Regions from separate parts of the Pseudomonas sp. 1L-C-7-B-C1 genome, predicted to be linked through region 1. Evidence: predicted binding sites of a transcription regulator. Region 1 holds the regulator's gene; the other holds the start of a gene.
The links. The regulator sigma-54, encoded in region 1, starts transcription at its own class of promoters, with help from an activator protein. The targets are predictions, from matches to a motif close to ANTGGCATNNANNTTGCTNT.
Positions count from the first base shown of each region.

Region 2: AC0Z8Z_RS13435 (CmpA/NrtA family ABC transporter substrate-binding protein) is a predicted target of sigma-54. The motif match lies at 1,754-1,773, and genes of this name have one in related genera.

Region 1 covers NZ_JBXAWH010000001.1:466,698-473,815, reverse strand. Annotated here, with positions in the region: gene AC0Z8Z_RS02150 (sensor domain-containing diguanylate cyclase) at 1-1,139, opposite strand, end outside; gene AC0Z8Z_RS02145 (HPr family phosphocarrier protein) at 1,185-1,457, opposite strand; gene rapZ (RNase adapter RapZ) at 1,474-2,331, opposite strand; gene ptsN (PTS IIA-like nitrogen regulatory protein PtsN) at 2,334-2,798, opposite strand; gene hpf (ribosome hibernation-promoting factor, HPF/YfiA family) at 2,811-3,119, opposite strand; gene AC0Z8Z_RS02125 (RNA polymerase factor sigma-54) at 3,196-4,689, opposite strand; gene lptB (LPS export ABC transporter ATP-binding protein) at 4,879-5,604, opposite strand; gene lptA (lipopolysaccharide transport periplasmic protein LptA) at 5,604-6,146, opposite strand; gene lptC (LPS export ABC transporter periplasmic protein LptC) at 6,133-6,705, opposite strand; gene kdsC (3-deoxy-manno-octulosonate-8-phosphatase KdsC) at 6,716-7,118, opposite strand, start outside.
Region 2 covers NZ_JBXAWH010000007.1:286,343-293,460, forward strand. Annotated here, with positions in the region: gene rmf (ribosome modulation factor) at 257-472, shown strand; gene AC0Z8Z_RS13430 (quinone-dependent dihydroorotate dehydrogenase) at 627-1,649, opposite strand; gene AC0Z8Z_RS13435 (CmpA/NrtA family ABC transporter substrate-binding protein) at 1,922-3,130, shown strand; gene AC0Z8Z_RS13440 (ANTAR domain-containing response regulator) at 3,143-3,718, shown strand; gene AC0Z8Z_RS13445 (nitrate/nitrite transporter) at 4,142-5,353, shown strand; gene AC0Z8Z_RS13450 (bifunctional protein-serine/threonine kinase/phosphatase) at 5,405-7,057, shown strand.

The DNA of each region.
Region 1 (7,118 bases):
GCCTTGAAGTGGTCTACGTCGATCATCAGGAGTGCCAAAGGTCGCCCTGACCGTATTCCGCGCGCCCATTCCTGGGCGAGCGCCTGATCCAGCTTGCGGCGATTGGCCAAACCCGTCAGCCCATCAGTGGACGCCAGGCCAGCCAGTTCGCGCTCGGCGTTCTGGCGCAGGCGCAGTTGGCGACCCAACAGCCACGACAGCGAAAGGATGCCGATACACAGCAAACCGGTGGCGCCCGCCACAAGCAGGGCATTGCGCTTCCACACGGCGTAGACATCATCTTGGGATTGAGCGACCACGACGATCAATGGCAGATCCCCGACCCGTGAGAACGTGTACAGCCGCTTGGCGCCGTCGAGTTCGGACACGGCGGCAAAGCTGCCGTTGACCTCGTCCAGGATGCGTTTGAAGTTGGGGCGCATACTGAAGTTCTGGCCGACAAAGGTGCGATTGTTTTCATCGGGTTGGCGGGCGAGCAGCACGCCATCTGCGCTGAGCAAGTTGACGGTGCTGGTGGGGCCGATGTCCAGCGTGCGAAACAGCTGGTTAAAATACGACAGGCGCATTGATGCACTGGCGATGCCGACGAACTGGCCGGTGTCGGAGGGGAGACGCCGACTGAAACTGATGCACAGGTCCTTGAAGCCCCAGCGCGACAGGAACGGTCCATCTACCACCAGCGCCAGCGAGCTGCTCTCCCGGTGTTTTTGAAAGCCTGGCCGATCGGAAAAGTTGTCCAGCCGAGGCGTCAGAGAAGTGGAATCGGCGACGATGCGCCCGGTCTCATCGAGCAGCACCAGATCGCCCTTGTAGGGCGCGGCCGTAGCCCGGTCGAACAGCACCAACTGCCGTAACTCCGGCGAAATCGTCATGACATCGGGTCGTCGCCATGCAGCGATCAGGCCCTGAAGAGAGGTGTCGTACAACTCGGCGTTACGCTGCACATCCGCATCGATCAACTGAACCACGTTGTTCGCCGAGCGCACGGCGGCTTCGTTGGCGGTGCCCAGCTCCCGAAACAATAACCAGGTGACGATGGCCAGGATGGCTCCCACCGCCAGGGCGCTGCCCAGCATCAGCATCTTCTCGGACCCTGATCTGATCCCTCGCGCTAATGGAGGCATGGCTGTCAGTGGCATCGATCATCTCTGACGGGGAAGGAAAGCGTCGTGCAGCGGTAAGGCTTATTCGCCTTCGTCAAACTTGTTGTTGATCAGTTCTACCAGCCCGGCCAGGGCGGCATCGGCTTCGTCACCTTCGGTGGCCAGGTGGATCAGGGTGCCCTTGCCGGCGGCGAGCATCATGACGGCCATGATGCTTTTGCCATCGACCATGGTTTCCGGCGTGCGGCCGACCCTGATCTGACACGGGTACTTGCCGGCGACACCCACGAATTTGGCGGCGGCCCGGGCGTGCAGACCCAGCTTGTTGATGATGGTGATTTCTAGAGCGGGCATCGCGAGGGAGGTCCTTTCAGCTTAGGTCGCGGTGGCGGACCTGAACATTCTTGAGCGATTGCTGCAGCACCTGACCCAGACGTTCAGTCAGGTAGACAGAGCGGTGGTGTCCGCCGGTGCAGCCAATGGCAATCGTGACGTAGGCGCGATTGCTGGCGGCGAAGCGCGGCAACCACTTGTTGAGGTACGAAAAGATGTCCTGGAACATTTCCTCGACGTCCGGTTGAGCGGCGAGGTAATCGGCCACCGGCTTGTCGAGGCCCGACTGCTCACGCAGTTCGGGCTTCCAGTACGGGTTCGGCAGGCAGCGCACGTCGAACACCAGATCGGCGTCAACGGGCATGCCACGCTTGAAGCCAAAGGATTCGATGAGGAAGGCAGTGCCCGGCTCGGGTTTGTTCAGCAGGCGCAATTTGAGGATGTCGCGCAACTGATAGAGATTCAGGTGCGTGGTGTCGACCGTCAGATCAGCCAGATCGATGATCGGACCCAGCAGGGTTTTCTCGTCACGGATCGCTTCGGCCAGCGAGCGCGTCGCCGTGCTCAGCGGATGACGGCGACGGGTCTCGGAAAAACGCTTGAGCAGGGTAGGTTCATCTGCATCGAGGAACAGCACGTCGCACTGGATGTGCCGGGCGCGCACCTCGGCGAGCATGCGCGGAAATCGCGTCAGGTGACTGGGCAGGTTGCGTGCGTCGATCGAGACCGCTAGCAGCGGCTCAGCCAGTTCGCTGTTGATCAGCGCGCGTTCGGCCAGCTCCGGTAGCAGGCCGGCAGGCAGATTGTCGACGCAGTAGAAACCGCTGTCTTCAAGGACATCAAGGGCCGTGCTCTTGCCGGAGCCGGAGCGGCCGCTGACGATGATCATGCGCATGGTCAGTGACCGTTCTGGACGTCGAGCACGACGTTGTAGAGCTCTTCGTCGGTTTTGGCGCCGCGCAGGCGCTTACGCGCATCGTCACGGTCGAGCATGCTGGCGATCTGGCGCAGGAGTTCCAGATGAGCATCAGTGGCCGCTTCCGGGACCAGCAGCACAAACAGCAGGTCAACCGGTGCGCCGTCGATGGCGTCGAAATCGATGGGCTTTTCCAGATGGAGTACGGCGCTAACAGGCGTTGAACAGCCCTTCAGCCGACAGTGGGGAATGGCGATGCCATTACCGAATCCGGTGGAACCGAGCTTTTCACGGGCAATGAGGCTTTCAAACACGACCTGCTCATCCAGATCAGGCACTTGCGTGCCGATCATTTTGGCGATGCTTTGGAGTACGGCTTTTTTGCTGCCGCCTGGCACGTTCACGAGTGAACGGCCAGGGGTCAGGATATTTTCAAGTCGGATCATGGGTGGGGAGTGTCAGCGAGCAGTCGCGCCTTGCAGCAGACTTTGCTGTTTTTCCTTATGTTTTTTGAGTTGGCGGTCAAGCTTGTCGGCAAGCAGGTCAATGGCTGCATACATGTCGTCGTGTTCGGCGTTGGCAACCACTTCAGCGCCAGGAACGTGCAAGGTGGCTTCGATTTTCTGCTTGAGCTTCTCGACCTCCATGGTGACCTGCACATTCGTGATCTTGTCAAAGTGGCGCTCCAATCGGGCGAGTTTCTCGCCGATGTAGGTACGCAGAGGTTCAGTCACTTCCAGCTGGTGTCCACTGATGTTGACTTGCATACAGCTTCTCCTTCGTTGCCAGTGCATTAAGAGGCAGGCGTGATGCCTGCCACTGGAACGCTTTGACGTGTGACCTTTACATCAGTCGCTTGCGTTCGCTGGACGGCGAGATCCCGAGGGATTCGCGGTACTTGGCGACTGTGCGACGGGCCACTTGAATGCCTTGTGCTTCCAGTAAACCAGCGATCTTGCTGTCACTCAACGGCTTTTTCTGATTTTCCGCAGCGACCAGTTTTTTGATGATCGCGCGAATCGCCGTGGACGAGCATTCGCCGCCTTCCGAGGTGCTGACGTGGCTGGAAAAGAAATATTTGAGCTCGTAGATCCCGCGCGGCGTGTGCATGAACTTCTGCGTGGTCACCCGGGAAATCGTCGATTCGTGCATGCCAACCGCTTCAGCAATGTCATGCAGAACCAGCGGCTTCATGGCCTCGTCGCCGTACTCCAGAAAGCCGCGCTGGTGTTCGACGATCTGCGTGGCCACCTTCATCAGCGTCTCGTTGCGGCTCTGCAGGCTCTTGATGAACCAGCGCGCCTCTTGCAGTTGATTGCGCATGAACGTGTTGTCGGCACTGGTATCGGCGCGACGCACAAAGCCTGCATATTGCGGATTGACCCGCAGGCGCGGCACGGATTCCTGGTTCAGCTCCACCAACCAGCGCTCGTTGTCCTTGCGCACGATGACGTCAGGTACGACGTATTCGGGTTCGCTGGATTCGATCTGCGAGCCCGGGCGCGGGTTGAGGCTCTGGACCAGCTCGATGACCTGGCGCAGGTCGTCTTCCTTGAGCTTCATGCGGCGCATCAGTTGCGCGTAGTCGCGGCTGCCCAACAGATCGATGTACTCGCTGACCAGCTTCTGCGCTTCTGCCAGCCACTTGGTTTTGGCCGGCAACTGGCGAAGTTGCAGCAGCAGGCATTCGCTCAGGTTGCGAGCGCCGATGCCCGCAGGCTCGAACTGCTGGATGCGGTGCAGAACGGCTTCGATTTCGTCCAGCTCGATATCGAGCTCGGGATCGAACGCGTCGAGCAATTCGTCGAGTGTTTCGTCGAGGTAGCCCTGGTTGTTGATGCAGTCGATCAGGGTCACGGCGATCAGGCGATCGGTGTCCGACATCGGCGCCAGGTTGAGCTGCCAGAGCAGGTGGCTTTGCAGGCTCTCGCCAACGGAGGTGCGGGTGGTGAAATCCCACTCGTCATCATCATTGCTGGGCAGGCTGCTGGCGCTGGTCTGATAGACGTCTTCCCACGCCGTGTCGACCGGCAGTTCGTTGGGGATGCGCTCGTTCCAGTCACCCTCATCCAGATTGTCGACGGTAGGCGCCGACTCCTGATAAGTGGGTTCCTGAACGTCAGCGTTGGGCTTTTGCTCTACGTTATCGGCCAAGGGGTCGGCGTTGTCGAAATCGTCGCCTTCCTCCTGCCGTTCCAGCATCGGGTTCGACTCCAGCGCCTCCTGAATTTCCTGTTGGAGATCCAGCGTCGACAACTGAAGCAAGCGGATTGCCTGTTGCAGCTGAGGTGTCATCGTCAGCTGCTGGCCCATTCTCAAGACTAGCGAAGGTTTCATGGCAGGGCTTAACACCTTATTCGCCGGCGCACTGCGCGCCATTTACTACCAGGGCGCCGAGGGCGCCAACTTAAGCAAATTATATGCCTGAAGCTGGAGGGTTTGCCTAGAGTGTGATGACAATTAAAAAACGAGGTCGGCGATGGCATCCGTTATGGGAGGGCGCACGACCTCATGTCATCACTGCGGTTACAGGCGGAACTCGTGACCCAGATACACTTCCTTGACCAACTGGTTGGCCAGGATGGACTCGGCGTCGCCTTCGGCAATCAGCTGGCCATCGTTGACGATGTAGGCGGTTTCGCAGATATCCAGCGTTTCACGCACGTTGTGGTCAGTGATCAGCACGCCGATCCCTTTGGCCTTGAGGTGGTGAATGATCTGCTTGATGTCGCCTACGGAAATAGGGTCAACACCGGCAAACGGTTCGTCGAGCAGAATGAATTTCGGCGAAGTGGCAAGGGCGCGTGCAATTTCCACACGGCGGCGTTCACCGCCCGACAGGCTCATGCCCAGGTTGTCGCGGATGTGGGTGATGTGGAATTCCTGCAGCAGGCTTTCCAGCTCTTTGCGGCGGGCCGCGCGATCAAGCTCCTTGCGGGTCTCGAGGATCGCCATGATGTTGTCCGAGACGGAGAGCTTGCGAAAGATCGACGCTTCCTGTGGCAGGTAGCCAATACCGGCACGGGCGCGGCCATGCATCGGCTGGTGGCTGACGTCCTGGTCGTCGATCAGCACGCGACCCTGATCCGCCTGAACCAGGCCGACGATCATGTAGAAGCAGGTGGTCTTGCCAGCGCCGTTGGGGCCGAGCAGGCCTACGATCTGGCCGCTCTCGATGGACAGGCTGACGTCACGTACGACCTGGCGGCTTTTATAGGCTTTGGCCAGGTGTTGGGCTTTCAGCGTTGCCATTACTGGGCCTTCTGCTGGTCGGTTTTCTTTTTCGGCTGGATGACCATGTCGATGCGAGGGCGTGGTGCGGTGACCTTGGTGCCGTTGGCGCGGCCGGCGTTCACGACCTGCTTGACGGTGTCATAGACAATTTTCTCGCCTTCGGACGTGTTGCCGTCGTTGACCACTTTGGCTTTGTCGATCAGCACGATGCGGTTCTGCGCCGCGAAGTATTGAATAGTGACACCCCAGGCCTGAACGATCGGCTTGTCCACCGATGGCTTCTGCTCGTAGTAGGCCAGGTTGCCCACGGACGTGAACACGTCCACGTCGCCTTGCGGTGTGCGGGTGATGGTCACAGTGTTGCCGGTGATCTTCATCGTGCCCTGGGTGATGATGACATTGCCTTTGTAAGTGGCGATGCCTTGCTTGTCGTCCAGCTGCGCGTCATCCGACTGGATGTGGATGGGTTGATCGCGATCCGTCGGCAGAGACCAGGCGCTCGCGCTTCCCAGTGCTGCGCTCAGGCCGAGCAAAAAAGGAAGGGTTTTAACGAGCCTCATACTGTCCTCTTACGTTGGATAGCAGGTTCATCCTGCTTTCTTTCAGATACGCTTTCATACCCGTGCCGGTCGTTACACCGCCAAGGCCGTCGATTCTAACGGGTTGGGCAGTCTCCGCATATTGCTTCTGCGGGAATACAGTCATGCGGCTGCTGGTGATGATAGTGGTGCGGTTCTTTTCGTCGGTGCGGTTGATGCGCACCGAGTCGATCAGCTCGACGTGATCACCGCCCGGCGACACCTCGGCACGAACGCTCTGTACATGCCAGGGGAAGGTCGAACCTCGATACATCTGCAGCACCGGCGTAGTCATCAGGGTGACGTCGGTGGCTTTCAGGTGCTCGACCTTGTCGGCGGTCATGTCGTACTGCATGGTCCCGTCGGGCAGGTACTGAATGCTGTGGGCGTTGGTCGCATAGTAATCGACAGCGCTTTCATCCACGGCAGCCTTGGGTTGATCGAGGAAGCTTTCCGGACTGATGTTCCAGTAGCCGACCGCTGCCAGCAGCAGAGCCAGCACCCCGAACAGCAGAAATGTTCGAAACTTTTTGCTCAGCATAAATGCACTTCTATAGGTAGGCGGCGTGAGCCGCTTCGAGGTTACCCTGAGCTTTCAGGATCAACTCGCAGAATTCGCGGGCAGCGCCTTCGCCGCCACGTGCCTGGGTGGTGCCATGGGCATGCTCGCGGACGAAGCCGGCAGCGTTGGCAACCGCCATGCCCAGACCGACCCGGCGAATGACCGGCAGATCAGGCAAATCGTCACCCAGATACGCGACCTGCTCGTAGCTTAGATTCAGTTGCTGCAAAAGCTCATCAAGGACCACGAGTTTGTCTTCGCGGCCCTGATAAAGATGTGCGATGCCGAGGTTCTTCGCCCGCCGCTCAACCACGGGGGTCTTGCGTCCGCTGATGATGGCGGTGGTAACGCCCGAGTTGATGAGCATCTTGATGCCCTGGCCATCGAGCGTG
Region 2 (7,118 bases), on a different contig from region 1:
GGGCTCTCTGTCAAAACACCGCTGAAACGCATCAGCGCTTATGGTCGTAATGCCTGAATGGTTACGTTCTTATGACAAAACGATCATTCACAGCGTACCGCTCATTGGTTAGAAATCACCCAAGGTCATCGCCGCAACGGCGGTGGCATCAAGCCCGCGACGCCGGCAGCGGGCCGCTAACGGCAGAAGATTTTCTGCCGGACCTCAACCTGAGGTCTCCAGGGACATTACAGTCAACAAACGAGGGCAACACCCTATGAGAAGACTTAAGCGTGATCCGATGGAAAGAGCATTTTCGCGCGGATACCAGTACGGCGTATCCGGTAAATCCCGTGAGCTTTGCCCATTTACTCTACCGTCAGTGCGTCAAGCCTGGATCAATGGCTGGCGAGAAGGACGCGGCGACAACTGGGACGGTATGACCGGCACTGCGGGCATTCACAGACTCAACGAACTTCACGCGGTCGGCTGACGCAACCCTCACGTTACAGCCTGACCTAAAGCTTCTTGAACTAACGCTTTTAAAACATCTGACCGCTTCACCGTAACCACGCACGTCCCACCCGGGCGGCGGGCCAAGGCCCAAGAGGGGTTCCAGTCGGAACCCCTCTTTTCGTTTCGGATGATTACCGAGACATTGCTGCGATAGCGTCCACCGACTGGTGAATCAGCGCCGGCCCCTTGTAGATGAAGCCCGAATAGATCTGCACCAGACTCGCCCCTGAGGCGATTTTCTCGGCCGCGTGCCTGCCCTCGGTGATGCCGCCGGCCGCAATGATCGGCAAGCGCCCACCCAACTCAGCGGCCAGCACCTTGACGATGTGCGTGCTCTGCTCGCGCACTGGCGCGCCTGACAGGCCACCCGCTTCATCGCCGTGTGGCAGACCTTCCACGCCCTTGCGGCTGAGGGTGGTGTTGGTCGCAATCACCGCGTCCATCCCCGACTCCAGCAACGCGCTGGCCACCAGCACGGTCTCTTCGTCGCTCATGTCCGGGGCAATCTTGATGGCCAGTGGCACGCGCTTGCCATGGATCTGAGTCAGCGCATCCTGACGCACCCGCAGGGCTTCCAGCAGTTGCTTGAGCGAATCACCGAACTGCAGGCTGCGCAGGCCCGGTGTGTTGGGCGAGCTGACGTTGACGGTGACGTAACTGGCGTGGGCGTAGACCTTGTCCAGGCAGATCAGGTAGTCGTCGACAGCGCGCTCGACCGGCGTATCGACGTTCTTGCCGATGTTGATGCCCAGCACGCCGTTGTACTGCGCGGCCTGCACCCGGCTGATCAGATTGTCCACGCCCAGGTTGTTGAAGCCCATGCGATTGATGATGGCATCCGCCTGGGGCAGACGGAAAATGCGCGGTTTCGGATTGCCCGGCTGCGGACGCGGCGTGACGGTGCCGATCTCGACAAAACCGAAGCCCAGCTGGGAAAAACCATTAATGGCCGCGCCGTTCTTGTCCAGCCCCGCCGCCAGCCCGACCGGGTTGGGGAAGCGCAGGCCCATGACGGTCACCGGCAACTGCATCGGCGCCTTGTTGAACAGGCCGTTGAGCCCCAGACGCCCGCCCGCGCCGATCAGGTCGATGGACAGATCGTGGGAGGTTTCAGGGGAGAGTTTGAACAGTAACTGGCGGGCCAGGTTATACATGGGAGGGCGCGGCTCGTTTGCGGCTGGGATCAGCGGCGGATTATAAACGCCGCTGCAGGGTAGCGCGAGGCATGTCGAGAACTTTGCTTACAACCTCGGCTCCCGCTGGCATATGGCTTGCTTGGCGTCCTGTATCGACTCGATCCAATGGCGGAGCGAGACACAGGACAATGACGTCGCTGTCGCCCCGGTTCAATCGGGGCGAGGCGGCGTTTTTTTTGGACGATCGGCAGCGCTGACCAGCGCGTCGGCCTCCACGCGGAATGGCACTCATGAATGACACGCTTACCCCCTCGCTGGCCTGGGTCAACGGCAGCGATGCACTGGAACTGACCAGTGTCGACCTTGGCTTCATGGCGCTCACCGACAGCGCCTCGCTGATCGTCGCCGCGACCCAGGGCTTCGCCCAGCCCTACGGCCTGCATATCAACCTGCACCGGCAGATGTCGTGGGCCAACCTGCGCGACAAACTGGTGAGCGGCGAATTGCACGCGGCCCACAGCCTCTACGGTCTGGTCTACGCCGTCCAGCTGGGGCTGGCCGGACCGGCGAAGGACATGGCCGTGCTGATGGGGCTGAACCAGAACGGCCAGAGCATCAACCTGTCGCGGTCACTGCAGGACGCCGGCGTGACCACTCCTGATGCACTGGACCGGCGCACGCACCAAAGCGACTCAAAACTGACCTTTGCCCAGACCTTCCCCACCGGCAATCACGCCTTGTGGCTTTATTACTGGCTCGCGAGCCAAAGCATCCATCCGTTGCGCGACGTCGACAGCGTGGTGGTGCCGCCGCCGCAGATGGTCGAGCACTTGCAGGCCGGACGCATCGACGGCTTTTGCGTCGGCGAGCCGTGGGGCGCCAGCGCAGTTCAGCAGAACCTGGGCTTCACCCTGGCGACGTCCCAGGCCATCTGGCCGGATCACCCGGAAAAGGTGTTGGGGTGCAGCCTGGAATTCGCCGAGCAGTACCCGAACACGGCGCGGGCGCTAGTGATGGCGGTGCTTGAAGCCAGCCGTTTCATCGAAGAGAGCACCGACAACCGGCGCAGCACCGCGCAGCTGCTCAGCGCCGCCGAGTACGTCAATGCACCGGTGGGCACCATCGAATCGCGGCTGCTCGGCGAATACGACGACGGGCTCGGCAACCAGTGGCACGACCACCATGCGATCCGCTTCCACGGCAACGGCCAGGTGAACATGCCCTGGCTGTCCGACGGCATGTGGTTCATGACCCAGTTCCGCCGCTGGGGCTTGCTGCGTGAAGACCCGGATTACCTCGGCGTCGCCCGCGGCGTCCAGCAATTGGGGCTGTACCGCCAGGCCGCCGAGGCGCTGGGCATTGCCGTACCGCCTTCGCCCATGCGCAGCAGCCAGTTGATCGACGGCAAAATCTGGGACGGCAGCGACCCGGCGCGTTACGCCCGCAGCTTCAAGCTGCACGCGCTGGCCGATGCCGCCCCCGTTCATGCTGATCGCTGAGGAGACGCCACCATGCTGCGAATCCTGCTGATCAACGACACGCCCAAAAAGGTCGGGCGCCTTAAGGCCGCGCTGACCGAAGCCGGTTTTGAGGTGATCGACGAATCCGGGCTGATCATCGACCTGCCCGGCCGGGTCCAGGCCGTGCGGCCGGACGTGATTCTCATCGACACCGAATCGCCAGGCCGTGACGTGCTGGAGCAAGTGGTGCTGGTGACCCGCGATCTGCCGCGGCCGATCGTGATGTTCACCGACGAGCACGACCCCGTCGTGATGCGCCAGGCGATCAAGTCCGGGGTCAGCGCCTACATCGTCGAAGGCATCCACGCACAACGCCTGCAGCCGATTCTCGACGTGGCCATGGCGCGCTTCGAAAGCGATCAGGACCTGCGCGCGCAACTCCAGGCCCGCGATCAGCAATTGGCCGAACGCAAACGCATCGAAACGGCCAAGGGGCTGTTAATGAAAATGAAGCAGTGCAACGAAGAAGAGGCCTACACCCTGATGCGGCGCCAGGCCATGAGCCGACAGCAGAAGCTGATTCAAGTGGCGGAGCAGATCATTGCCATGAGCGAGTTGCTGGGCTGATCGCATTCAGTCCCGGACGACCTTGGCGTAACTGACTACACCCACTCCTGTAGGAGCCCGCTTGCTGGCGAACCCATTGTGTCAGCTGAGATCTGCGCCGCTGGCCCGCCGCTTTCGCCAGCAAGCCGGCGCCTACGAAAAATGCGCAGGGCCGGCCCGGTTGATCCGACCAGGCGTCTGGCGCGCATCTGGCCCATGTATTGCTACGTACACATCACAGGTAGCCAACGGCGGTTGCCCACTCACGACAAAGACGTCGCACCCCTTCGCGAAAGCGCACAGGGCTGCGGCGTTTTTTCGTTTTTGCCCTGAACACATCGGGGCGGGTGGAGTACCGGTATGGTGCTTCACCTGCAAGACCTGACCCGTAGCGGTGCGAGCAATCTCTCGACCGAACACGAATCCCTGCAGATGAGGTGTTAGATGAACACGAGTTTCTGGAAAGCCGGCCATAAACCGACACTGTTCGCAGCGTTCCTGTATTTCGACCTGAGCTTCATGGTCTGGTACCTGCTCGGTCCCATGGCCGTGCAAATCGCCGCCGATCTGCACCTGACCACCCAGCAACGCGGCCTGATGGTCGCGACGCCGATTCTGGCGGGCGCCGTACTGCGTTTCATCATGGGCATGCTCGCCGACCAGCTGTCGCCCAAGACCGCCGGGATCATCGGCCAGGTCATCGTCATCGCCGCGCTGCTGGGCGCCTGGCAGTTGGGTATTCACAGCTATGAACAGGCGCTGCTGCTGGGCGTGTTCCTTGGCATGGCCGGCGCGTCCTTCGCCGTGGCGCTTCCGCTGGCCTCCCAATGGTATCCGCCGCAGCACCAGGGCAAAGCGATGGGCATCGCCGGTGCCGGCAATTCGGGCACTGTGTTCGCGGCCCTTATCGCACCCGTACTGGCGGCCAGCTTCGGCTGGAACAACGTGTTCGGCTTTGCCGTGGCGCCGCTGCTGTTGACCCTCATCGCGTTCTCGCTCATGGCAAAGAACGCCCCCGAACGGCCCAAAGCCAAATCCATGGCTGACTATTTCAAGGCCCTGGGCGACCGCGACAGCTGGTGGTTCATGTTCTTCTACAGCGTGACCTTCGGCGGCTTCATTGGCCTGGCCAGCGCCCTGCCCGGCTATTTCAACGATCAATACGGCCTGAGCCCGGTGACCGCAGGTTACTACACCGCCGCCTGCGTCTTCGGCGGCAGCATGATGCGGCCACTGGGCGGCGCCCTCGCCGACCGCTTCGGCGGGATTCGCACGCTGTCAGGCATGTACGCCGTCGCCGCGATCTGCATCGCCGCCGTGGGGTTCAACCTGCCCAGCTCATGGGCCGCACTGGCGCTGTTCGTCGCGGCCATGCTCGGCCTTGGTGCCGGTAACGGCGCGGTGTTCCAGCTGGTACCGCAACGCTTTCGCAAAGAGATCGGCGTCATGACCGGTCTGATCGGCATGGCCGGCGGCATCGGTGGCTTCCTGCTGGCCGCCGGGCTCGGCGCGATCAAGCAGAACACCGGCGAGTACCAACTGGGCCTGTGGCTGTTCGCATTCCTTGGCGTGCTGGCCTGGTTCGGCCTGATGAACGTCAAGCGTCGCTGGAGAACCACTTGGGGCTCGGCCGCCGTTACCGCCGCCCGCGTCTAGGCCGTGAGCCTCAATCAGCCGATTCCGGCAGTTGCTTCCAGAGCGAACGGCTTGCAACTCCGCGTCGCCGAGTTCAGCGCCACCGGGCCCAGGGCGGAAAATCAGGATGCCATTCGCGTGGTCACTCCTGCTCCGGCGCTGGCCGCCAGCAAGGGTTATCTGTTCGCCCTCGCTGACGGCGTCAGCCAGTGCGCCGACGGCGGCCTGGCATCCCGCGCCACGCTTCAGGCGTTGGCGATGGACTACTACGCGACGCCGGAAACCTGGAGCGTCGCCCAGGCCCTCGATCGCCTGCTGCTGGCACAAAACCGCTGGCTGCTGGCCAACGGCTTGTTGACCACCCTCAGCGTGCTGATCCTGCGCGGGCGTCGCTTCACCCTCGCCCATGTCGGCGACTGCCGCGTGTACCGCTGGCATGCAGGGCTGCTCCAGCGCATCAGCCAGGACCATGTCTGGGAACAACCGGACATGCAGCATGTGCTGAAACGGGCGCTGGGCCTAGATCAATACGTGGTCATGGATTATCGGGACGGTGAGCTGCGCATCGGCGAGCGGCTGCTGCTGGTCAGCGACGGCGTGTGGGCAACGTTGGGCGATGACCGAATCGGCTCGATCCTCAACGAACAGGCCGATCTGGACACGGCCGTCAGAACGCTGGTCAACGCCGCGCATCTGTCTGGCAGCGCCGATAACGCCAGCGCCTTGATGATTCAGGTCGATCAGGTGGGCTCGGACAGCTTGGGCGAGACGCTGTTGCAACTGCAGCAGTGGCCAGTCCCACCGCTTCTCAAGGCAGGCCAGCTGTTTGAAGGCTGGCAGGTCGAAACGCGTTTGAGCGACTCGCGACAATCGCTGCTCTACCGCCTACGCGACAGTCAACAGCAACCGTGGTTACTGAAGACGCTGCCGCCCTCCCGGGTTGACGAGGCCGGCGCGGCGGAGGCCTTGCTGCTCGAAGAGTGGTTCGTGCGTCGCGTCGCCGGCCGCTTCTTTCCCGAGCTTCACCCCCTCGGTCAGCGCCAGCATCTGTACTACGTGATGCGCGAGCATGCCGGCCATACCCTGGCTGACAGCTTCGATCAGGAAGGGCCGATGGCGCTGTCACCGTGGTTGAATCTGGCCAGGGAACTGATCGCTGCCGTTGGTCTGCTGCACCGGCGCAACATCATTCACCGTGACATCAAGCCGGAGAATGTGCTGCTTCAGGAGGCGGGAGGTGTGCGCATTCTGGATTTCGGGCTCGCCTACAGCCCAGGTCTGTCAGTGGATCAAGCCAGCGACGTGCCCGGCACGCCCAGCTTCATGGCGCCTGAAGCCTTCGAAGGCGCAGAACCCGGCCCTGGTTTCGACCTGTATGCCGCCAGCGTCACGCTGTATTTCCTGCTGACCGGTCACTATCCCTACGGCGAAGTCGAGCCCTTCCAGCGCCGGCGCTTTGGCAATCCGTCGCCCGCCAGTCGTTACCGTCCAGATATGCCGGAATGGCTGGACCAGCATCTGCAACGCGCCCTGCAGGCTGATCCGCTGAAGCGCTTCGAAACCGCCGAGCACTGGCTCGTGCACTTTAAACAGGGCGAGCTGACGCCGCGGAACCAACGTACTACGCCGCTGCTGGAGCGTGAGCCGCTCAAGGTCTGGCGCGCAGTCGCACTGATCTCGCTGATGATCAATCTGGTTTTGTGGGTGTTGCTGTTCAAACGCTAGTACGGACTTAGTCGTCTGAGGGCACCGACTTAGATGGATCCACATTGATGCAACTATCTTG